3 regions of the Aeribacillus sp. SP014 genome follow, and region 1 is predicted to be linked to each of the others. Evidence: riboswitches for the same ligand, from Rfam matches in the RefSeq annotation. Region 1 holds a riboswitch; each other region holds the start of a gene.
What was found. A riboswitch is a leader RNA that binds a small molecule or an ion and turns the genes downstream of it on or off. The one in region 1 is predicted to bind S-adenosylmethionine.
Positions count from the first base shown of each region.

Region 1 (3,278 bases):
GGAGTATCAAAAAATCAATACAAACTTTTTTGACAATCGAGGCGGTAAGTCGCCCGTTCAAATTAGCTATAAACAGGAGGCACAAAAACGGGTAAAAGGAGGATTAACCGCTAGAATTTCTGATCATAAAGATGTCAAAAAATTGATGCTGATGAAGGCGGCAAAGAAATCGAAAATGCCGCTAGCATTTGAAACAATTGTCGGCTTCGGGACGAAAAAAAATCAAGTATATAATATCCCGCCGAAAAAAATGGGGTATTTATACGCATACGTTCCCGCTGTCAACGAAAAAGGAAAAGTCACTTACGGAGAAGTGTATTTAATGTTAAGGGGAAGCAAGAAGCAAATTGTTGTCAAAAATGTTACGCAACAAGGCATTGGAGCATGGATTCCTGTGCAGGATCGGGCATCCTTCCACTTTCTTATTACCAATCAGCCTAGATAATAGAAAAGGGCGGGCGAAAGGCAAATATATTGCCGAAAGAAGCCCAAGCCCTTTTATTATATGCGCGCTTTTCTTTTTGTAAAATCTAAGTCTCGGTAATAACTATTTTTCACTAAAAGATTCGGTCCAAGACACGCTACGTTTGGACAATGGCAATTCAGCTGTTGGGCAATCGGGGATTGCATCCATTTTTCATAGGCTGATAAAAGAGTATCTTTTTTGATGTTTCCAAGCGGCGGTACATCGCCGAAATCTGTCACAATAATGTCCCCTGTAAAAATATTGACATTGAGACGGGATCTGCCGTCAGGGTCATTTCGAACAGTCACGTTTTTGCTTTCTCTCAATCGCTTCAGCAATGCTAAATCTTCCTCATTGTCGCTGCAAGCGTAAAACGGGAGTGTTCCAAACAGCATCCACACTGATTCGTCGCGGATATCCAAGAGCTTATGAATTGCTTCGCGTATCTCATCCAAGCTGAGCGTTTCAAGATTGCTAGCGAAATCACTTGGATACATTGGATGCACCTCATGGCGTTGACATTTCATTTCGTCTACAATTTGTCTATGGATTTTTTCAAGATGAGGAACCGTCCGTTTATTCAGCATCGTCTCCGCTGAAACAATTACTCCCGCTTCAGCCAGAGCTCTAGAGTTTTCAATGATTCGTTCAAAATATTTTGCGCGTTCTTTATATGGAGGCTTCTTTTTCATCATTGCAAATCCGGCTTCAACAAAATCATCGACTGTTCCCCAGTTATGGGAAATATGCAAAACATCTAAATACGGGATAATTTTTTCATAGCGTTTCAAGTCCAATGTTAAATTGGAATTGATTTGGGTTCGTATCCCGCGTTCATGTGCGTATTTTAAAATGGGAACGACATAATTTTCCACAGATTTTATCGAAAGCATCGGCTCCCCGCCGGTAATCGAAAGGGATCGCAATGTCGGCACTTCGTCTAGCCTTTTTAAAAGTAAATCGAGCGGCAGCCCTTCAGGATCTTTCGGAGATAAAGTGTATCCTACAGCGCAATGCTCACATCGCATATTGCAGATTGTAGTGGTGGTAAATTCTATATTTGATAATGTTAATTCACCGTATTCCTTCATATCTAAATAAGCTTCCCAAGGGTCATAGGAAGGAGTAATCTTTTTGAGGGTTGTATAAGTTTCCATAAAAATCATTTCTCCTTTAATTAAACTGCACCATTAAATAATTGTAGCATGCCATCAGAAAAATGTAAGCGAATTTGAATCGAATATGATGTAAAAAAGTGTTGACAGAGGGGAAGGATAGTGGCATAATCCAAGTAACCGAATAAGAATTATAAAGTTAATAATAAAACTCTTATCAAGAGCAGGTGGAGGGATGAGCCCAATGAAGCCCGGCAACCGACTCATATGATGAGCACGGTGCTAATTCTCCCAACAGAGATGTTGAAAGATAAGAAGTTGTTTTGACAAAAAACCTCTTCTTATTGAAGAGGTTTTATTTATATAAAAAAATCTGAATGAAGAGGATTGAAAAAATGGGTCACGTAACAGCAGTATACCAAATCATTGCGAAACGAGAAGATTTAGAAAAAAAAGCAGAAGGCATTGCTCTTGGATTAACGGTAGGTTCGTGGACTGACCTTCCTCTTTTAGTGCAAGAGCAGTTAAAAAAGCATAAAGGACAAGTGGTTGAGATAAAAGAAACAGGCGAGGATCCATCCTCCGGCAAAACGATTGCACAGCTTCACATTCGCTTTCCGGGAGAAAACTTTTCTAAAGACATTCCTGCCATCTTAACGACAACTTTTGGAAAATTATCACTAGATGGAGAAATAAAATTACTAGATTTGCAGTTTGACGATGAGATCTTTCGGTATTTTCCAGGTCCTCGATTTGGAATTCAGGGGTTACGAGAAAAACTTGGCGTTTACGACAGACCGTTAGTGATGAGCATCTTTAAAGGTGTAATTGGACGTGATATGGATTACCTTCTTGCCCAATTGCGGGAGCAGGCTCTCGGGGGCGTCGACTTAGTAAAGGATGACGAAATACTTTTTGAAAATTCGCTCACATCATTTGAAACAAGAATAAAGGAAGGCAAAAAAGTTCTTGATAACGTGTATCAAGAAAAAGGGCACCGAACTTTGTATGCGGTCAATTTGACGGGAAAAACATTTGAATTGAAAGATAAGGCAAGAAAAGCAAAAGAATTAGGTGCCGATATTTTGCTATTTAATGTTTTTACATATGGCCTCGATGTGCTGCAAGCATTAAGGGAAGATGATGAAATCGCCCTCCCAATTATGGCTCATCCGGCGTTTAGCGGATCGTTTACTTCATCCGAAAAATATGGGCTCTCTCATTCCTTATTGCTTGGAAAATTGATAAGAATTGCTGGAGCAGATTTTTCGTTGTTCCCTTCACCATATGGCAGCGTTGCATTGGAGCGTGACAAAGTTTTAAAAGTGAAAGAAGAATTGGTGAAGGAATCAGTTTTAAAACCAGTTTTTCCTGTTCCATCTGCTGGCATTCACCCGGGTCTTGTTCCCATTTTAATTCATGATTTTGGAAAAGATTGTGTCATTAATGCAGGAGGCGGTGTTCACGGTCACCCGCAAGGTGCTCAGGGTGGAGGAAAAGCTTTCCGTCAGGCAGTTGACGCTGTTTCCCGGGGTGTTCCCCTTAATGAAGCAGCTGAAGACATAGAATTACAAGAAGCAATTCGGCTCTGGGGATGGAAGGAGGCACCGTCCAATTGAAGCCAGTAATATTTTGTGATTTTGATGGAACGGTGACAAAAAAAGATAACATCGTTAGCATCATGAAGCGTTTCGCTC
Region 1 is NZ_JBSRXI010000001.1:941,814-945,091, forward strand. It holds gene ACVIJU_RS04655 (YfkD famly protein) at 1-445, shown strand, start outside; gene yfkAB (radical SAM/CxCxxxxC motif protein YfkAB) at 502-1,623, opposite strand; SAM riboswitch class I at 1,793-1,898, shown strand; gene ACVIJU_RS04665 (2,3-diketo-5-methylthiopentyl-1-phosphate enolase) at 1,977-3,200, shown strand; gene ACVIJU_RS04670 (2-hydroxy-3-keto-5-methylthiopentenyl-1-phosphate phosphatase) at 3,197-3,278, shown strand, end outside.

Region 2 (3,278 bases), 2.4 Mb from region 1:
CTCAATATTATAAAAATATTGCTCGTATGAACAACATATAAATTGCTTATAAAAACATTTTAAAACTTTCTCTTTCAAATGTCATTCTTTACCGGGCAGCTTCATGTATTTTTAAAATTTTGTAAAATTTTTATTAGATTTGTTGAAGTTTACATAAATATGAGAGAAAATTTTTTTAAGAATTTTTGCTTTTTGAAAAGAGGAACTTTAACATGGGCAGACTGCTGAATCAGCTTTACCAATTTGAGTGCAAGTTGTTCAAACTGATTAATTCGCATTTTGAACGAAAAGGACTGAATGTTTATTTTCGGTATATTACTCATTTAGGAGGGGCTGTTTTTTCAATTGCAACATGTTTAATGCTGATGTTATTTTTTAATGAACCTGTAAAAACTGTTGCCTTGGCAAGTTCAGCTGCACTTTTTTTCAGTCATATTCCGGTTTTCATTGTGAAAAGAATTTATCCACGCAGACGGCCTTATCTTACATTATTTGAAACAAAAGTGTTAGAAAATCCGTTAACTGACCATTCATTTCCTTCTGGACATACGACAGCTGTATTTTCAGTGGCAACACCATTTTTGCTCTTTTTTCCAGCCTTAACATGGATTTTGCTTCCTCTCGCATTCAGTGTGGCACTATCAAGAATTTTTCTTGGCCTACACTACCCTTCAGATGTGCTGGCGGGAATAGTTCTAGGAGCTTCAGCAGGCACCATCTGTTTTGTCGCATTCGGACCATAAAAGCAAAAAGGTGTCTAATGCATGCATCGCATTGGACACCTTTTTTATTTTACAAATATTGATGAGCCTGTTCGCGCAAAGCTTCCGCTTTATCTGTGCGTTCCCATGGCAAATCTAGATCGTTGCGTCCGAAATGACCGTAAGCAGCTGTCTGTTTGTAAATCGGGCGGCGCAAGTCAAGCATTTTTATAATGCCAGCTGGGCGCAAATCAAAGTTATTGCGAATTAATTCAACTAAAACATCTTCGCTTACTTTGCCAGTACCGAACGTATCAACAGAAATAGAGACAGGTTTCGCCACACCAATTGCATAGGCCAGCTGAACCTCGCATTTGTCTGCAAGTCCGGCTGCGACAATATTTTTCGCTACATAACGAGCCGCATAAGCTGCAGATCGGTCTACCTTCGTCGGATCTTTTCCTGAGAAAGCTCCTCCGCCATGGCGCGCATAGCCTCCGTAAGTATCGACAATGATTTTTCGTCCCGTTAATCCTGCATCTCCTTGTGGTCCGCCAATAACGAAACGTCCGGTAGGGTTGATGAAATATTTTGTTTCTTCATCGATCAGTTCTTTTGGCACAACCGGATCAATTACTTTTTCTTTAATATCCTGCTTAATTTGTTCTAAAGTTGCCTCCGGATGGTGTTGAGTCGATATGACAATTGTGTCAATTCTAACCGGCTGTTCATTTTCATCATATTCTACCGTAACTTGCGTCTTTCCGTCCGGACGCAAATAAGGAATTTCTTCGCTTTTTCTAACTTCTGTAAGCCGGCGTGAAAGCTTATGGGCAATGGAAATCGGGAGAGGCATTAATTCCTTCGTTTCATTGCATGCAAAACCGAACATTAACCCTTGATCTCCAGCGCCAATCGCTTCAATTTCTTCATCAGTCATTTGTCCTTCTCGCGCTTCTAAAGCTTTATCCACCCCTGCAGCAATATCGGGTGATTGCTCATCAATTGATGTTAAAACAGCACAAGTTTCAGCATCAAAACCGTATTTAGCTCTCGTATAGCCGATCTCTTTGACCGTTTCTCGCACAATTTTTGGTATATCCACATACGTGCTTGTCGTAATTTCTCCACTGACTAATACAAGTCCGGTGGTGACAGATGTTTCGCAAGCTACACGTGCGTTCGGATCTTTTTCTAAAATGGCATCTAAAATCGCATCTGAAATTTGGTCGCAAATTTTGTCCGGATGCCCTTCCGTTACGGATTCAGATGTAAACAGACGGCGCTTTTTTGTCATTTACTGCTTCCTCCTCAAACTTAAAATGATGTTTATGGAGTGCTACACTCCTTGACATTGACACGGAACTCATTCCCTCACCACTGTTGTAAACATATCAAAATTGCGTACGATAAGAAAAACTTGGCTAAACGAGATTTCTCTTATACATAGAAAAAACCTTCCCTGCCAGAGGAAAGGTTGTTATAAACATCATTGCCTTTCACTCTTATCGTTCAAGGATATAACCTTGCATCAGGTTAGCACCATTGCTCGTCTATGAATATGGAATTCTTTCGCATCATGTTGTATGTCCATAGAATACCGGGATTTTGAAAGCCATATTCTACTGTCTTCTTTCAACGAGCCGGTTGCTGGGCTTCATAGGGCCTGTCCCTCCGCCAACTCGGGATAAGAGTATCCGTTCAAATGTATATCATACAGGAGCAAAAAAGTACTTGTCAACAATAAATAAAGCTTCTCTGTAATTTTCCAAATCATCTGATATCCATTATTTCAGTATCAGCTGATCAATCATGATTCGTATGATGCCCAAAAATGAAGGCAAAATATATAGTAAAAACATTATTTTCAGAAATCGATAAATAGGATGGATTATTTTCGTGAATGTGTTATACTATTTCTATAAAACCATTTCAAATATGCAAAAAAAGGATGGTATGTATATGAATATTGTAGATGTATCAAATGAATTAGCTTCGTTGATCAGCGGACCAAATGCATATCATAATTTACCAGTCGCACGGCTTGTAGAAAAAGTTTTAGCTAGGAAAGAAGGCTTTTTAACAAATACAGGTGCAGTTTCGGTTACAACAGGCAAATATACCGGCCGGTCACCAGAAGATAAATTCATCGTTGAAGAAGATTCTGTCAAGCATTTAATTGATTGGGGACCCGTCAACAAGCCAATTTCATCAGAAGTTTTTGAAAAACTGTACTTAAAAGTCATACAATATTTAAAAAATAGAGATGAAATTTATGTTTTTAACGGATTTGCCGGAGCTGACAAAAAATATCGTCTTCCAATTCAAGTGGTCAATGAATTGGCGTGGCAAAATTTATTTGCTCGCCAACTGTTTATCCGTCCGAAAAGCCAAGACGATTTAAAGGAGCATAAAAATCCGTTTACGATTGTTTCCGCTCCTTCCTTTAAAGCAGATCCAGCTGTGGATGGAACGAACTCAGAAGCATTTATCATTATTTCTTTTGAAAAGAGAATAATCCTGATCGGCGGAACTGAATATGCAGGCGAGATGAAAAAGTCTATCTTTTCCGTCATG
Region 2 is NZ_JBSRXI010000001.1:3,361,246-3,364,523, forward strand. It holds gene ACVIJU_RS16430 (gamma carbonic anhydrase) at 1-41, shown strand, start outside; gene ACVIJU_RS16435 (phosphatase PAP2 family protein) at 213-743, shown strand; gene metK (methionine adenosyltransferase) at 793-1,998, opposite strand; SAM riboswitch class I at 2,204-2,395, opposite strand; gene pckA (phosphoenolpyruvate carboxykinase (ATP)) at 2,664-3,278, shown strand, end outside.
Region 2: linked by a shared signal. The riboswitch ahead of metK (methionine adenosyltransferase) and the one ahead of ACVIJU_RS04665 (2,3-diketo-5-methylthiopentyl-1-phosphate enolase) in region 1 are both predicted to bind S-adenosylmethionine.

Region 3 (3,278 bases), 2.3 Mb from region 1:
CAAAAGAAATTATCATCCATACGATCGGTGCTGTCATTGGTGCACACTCTGGCCCCGGCACCCTTGCTGTATTTTTTCTAAATAAACATATTCAAGAAGCTTCATGGAAATCATAAGTATATAACAGTATTGAAAGGAGCTTCCTGAATGTCCAAAACAAGCGATAATGATAAAAAAGCTGTAGACAACAATGCAAAACGACACGAAAAAAATCTATTGAAGGAAAAAAATCGAGAGCTTGGAAAACGGCAATACTCAAAGAAAACGGATCATTTATAATGCCCGCCTGTCGGGCTTTTTCTTTTTTTGAAATATCTCTAAAGGCGAGTCTTCCACTTCTTCTATCCAGACGTTCTGAAAGAAAAAGACGCTTTCTTATCTTACAGTATGCATCTTTTCTCTAGCTTTTGTTTTCATTTTTGTCTAATAAAACATGGGCGGGGCAATAACTTTCAATTTGATTAGACCATTCATTTCATTAAAAAACAGAGAAATCCAGAACGTTTCCATATTCGAAAGCGGAGGTCATTTTTTTATATGTAAGAGGAAATGACAAACATGTGGGAATCTATCCTTTATTAATGTAAGATATTGTAAAATAAGTATACAAGAGGTGGCACAATGAAGAAACATGAAATTTCCGTGTATCTTACAAAAGAGATGGAGCCGGAATATGTCATTTCCCTTGTCCATGAAGCGATTAAATTTAACAGCTACATTTTATTCCAAACAAAAAAGCTCCAATTAAATGCGAAAAGCGTTTTAAGCATGCTCGGTTTTTCCGCCTTTTTAGAAGGTCATGTAGTCATCAGCGCTGAAGGAGAAGATTCGCTCGAAGCAGTAAAAAACTTACAAGACTTTCTTTCCCCTAAATGTTCTAAAGCGACATCTTTAGCTTAATTGCATTTAAGCAGATATTAATTTCCTTGCCGTTGCTTTAAGTAACGGTTTTTTCATTTAATTTGCGAGGAACCCCTAAAAGAGTTGTTCAACTGAACGACATTCACTATAATGAATGTAAATAACGTTATTGGAGGTAAAAAGTTGGCTAAGGAGAATTCATTTGACATCGTCTCAAAAGTGGATATTGCCGAAGTGAACAATTCCATTCAAATGGCGAAAAAAGAAATTGTAAACAGATATGATTTCAAAGGATCTAAAAGCGATATATCCCTAGAAAAAGATGAGCTTGTGCTAATCTCTGACGATGAATATAAGCTGAATCAACTAAAAGATGTATTAGTAAGCAAAATGATTAAACGCGGTGTCGCAACCAAGAATATTCAGTACGGGAAAATCGAAAAGGCTTCAGGAGGCACTGTCAGACAAAGAGCCAAACTTGTCAACGGAATTGACAAAGAAAACGGGAAAAAGATCAATGCGCTGATCAAAAATACCGGGCTAAAAGTAAAAAGCCAAATTCAAGACGACCAAGTCCGGGTAAGCGGCAAAAGCAAGGACGATTTGCAAAAAGTGATTGCAGCTGTGAAAAGCGCCGACTTGCCGATCGACGTACAATTTATTAATTTTCGCTAGCTTTGCCCTGTTCACAAAATTGAAATTTTATATTGATTATTTTGATAAAATTCGTTAAATTAGGATTAATCCGTTGTTTTAAAATTTCATACGGTAAAGCGTTCTTATCAAGAGAAGCGGAGGGACTGGCCCGATGAACCTTCAGCAACCGGATTACCCAAAAACTTTGGGTACCAAGGTGCTAAATCCAGCGATGCGTAAATTTGCGCTCGGAAGATAAGAAGAAGGGGAAAATGTTCAAGAAAAAGTCTTCTTCTTAGAAGGCTTTTCTTTTTTATATAGGTGTTCGCCTCCTTGCAGGCGCCTATTTCATTTGATTGGAGGACTTTTTATGGGGCTTTTACAAGATTTACAGAATCATATATTAATTGCCGACGGAGCAATGGGGACTCTACTATACTCATTCGGAATAGACAGATGCTTTGATGAGCTAAACGTTTCAAAACCGGAAGAAATAGAACGGATTCATTCAGCCTATTTAGACGCAGGCGCAACTGTTATTCAAACAAATACATACGGCGCCAATCGCATAAAGCTTGCCAGATATGGGCTGGAAGATGATATAAAGATCATCAACCAAAAAGGGGTTGAACTTGCAAAGAGGGCGTTACAAAAAGCGGAAAACAAAGGGTATGTCATCGGAACAATCGGCGGCATCCGTTCGTTTCAAAAAAGCGCCTTCACGCTATCTGACATTGCCGAAAATTTTCGTGAGCAGCTTCATGTCCTTTTATCCGAAAACGTAGATGGCATTATTTTAGAAACCTATTACGACTTGGAAGAACTGAAAACCGTTTTGCAAATAGCTAGAAAAGAAACGGATTTGCCCATTATCACAAATGTTTCTTTGCACGAACAAGGCGTCTTTCAAAATGGAACAAGATTGGCAGACGGTTTGAAAATGCTTGAAGAACTTGGTGCAGATATTGTCGGCCTCAATTGCCGTTTAGGCCCTTATCATATGCTGCAATCTCTGGAAGAAGTGCCGCTGTTTGAACATGCCTTTTTATCCGCTTTTCCAAACGGCAGCCTGCCAAGGTATGAAAACGGAAGATTAGTTTATGAATCAGATGAACACTATTTTTATGAAGCGGCTCTTCAATTCCGAAAACAAGGTGTCCGGCTTCTCGGCGGATGCTGCGGAACCGCGCCGAAACATATTCGGGCAATGGCTGAAGCTGTATCAAACCTCCCTCCTGTCACAGAGAAAGAAGTAAAAGAACGAAATGTTCCAATTCATGTTTTACCTATGAAAGAAAGTCAAGAAACTCCTCTCCCAGATATTGCAAAAAACAGACGCTCAGTGATTGTAGAATTGGACCCGCCGAAAACGCTCGGCTTGGAAAAATTTTTAACAGGAGCAAAAGCGTTGAAAAAAGCGGGGATTGATGCAATTACGCTTGCGGATAATTCCCTTGCTACACCAAGAATCAGCAATGTTGCTTGCGCAAATATTGTGAAAAGCCGTTTCCAGCTTCGCCCGCTCGTTCATTTAACATGTCGTGACAGAAATTTAATCGGCATTCAATCCCATTTAATGGGGCTGCATACGCTTGGCCTGCACGATATTTTAGCGGTCACCGGCGACCCGTCCAAAATCGGTGATTTTCCGGGTGCAACCTCTGTCTATGATTTATCATCGTTTGATTTAATCAGCTTAATTAAGCAATTTAATGAAGGTTTGTCATACTCCGGAAAATCACTTGGTCAAAAAACAAACTTTACTGTAGCCGCCGCCTTCA
Region 3 is NZ_JBSRXI010000001.1:3,258,126-3,261,403, forward strand. It holds gene ACVIJU_RS15965 (DegV family protein) at 1-116, shown strand, start outside; gene ACVIJU_RS15970 (DUF3941 domain-containing protein) at 148-279, shown strand; gene ACVIJU_RS15975 (HPr family phosphocarrier protein) at 622-900, shown strand; gene ACVIJU_RS15980 (YajQ family cyclic di-GMP-binding protein) at 1,045-1,536, shown strand; SAM riboswitch class I at 1,638-1,759, shown strand; gene ACVIJU_RS15985 (bifunctional homocysteine S-methyltransferase/methylenetetrahydrofolate reductase) at 1,868-3,278, shown strand, end outside.
Region 3: linked by a shared signal. The riboswitch ahead of ACVIJU_RS15985 (bifunctional homocysteine S-methyltransferase/methylenetetrahydrofolate reductase) and the one ahead of ACVIJU_RS04665 (2,3-diketo-5-methylthiopentyl-1-phosphate enolase) in region 1 are both predicted to bind S-adenosylmethionine.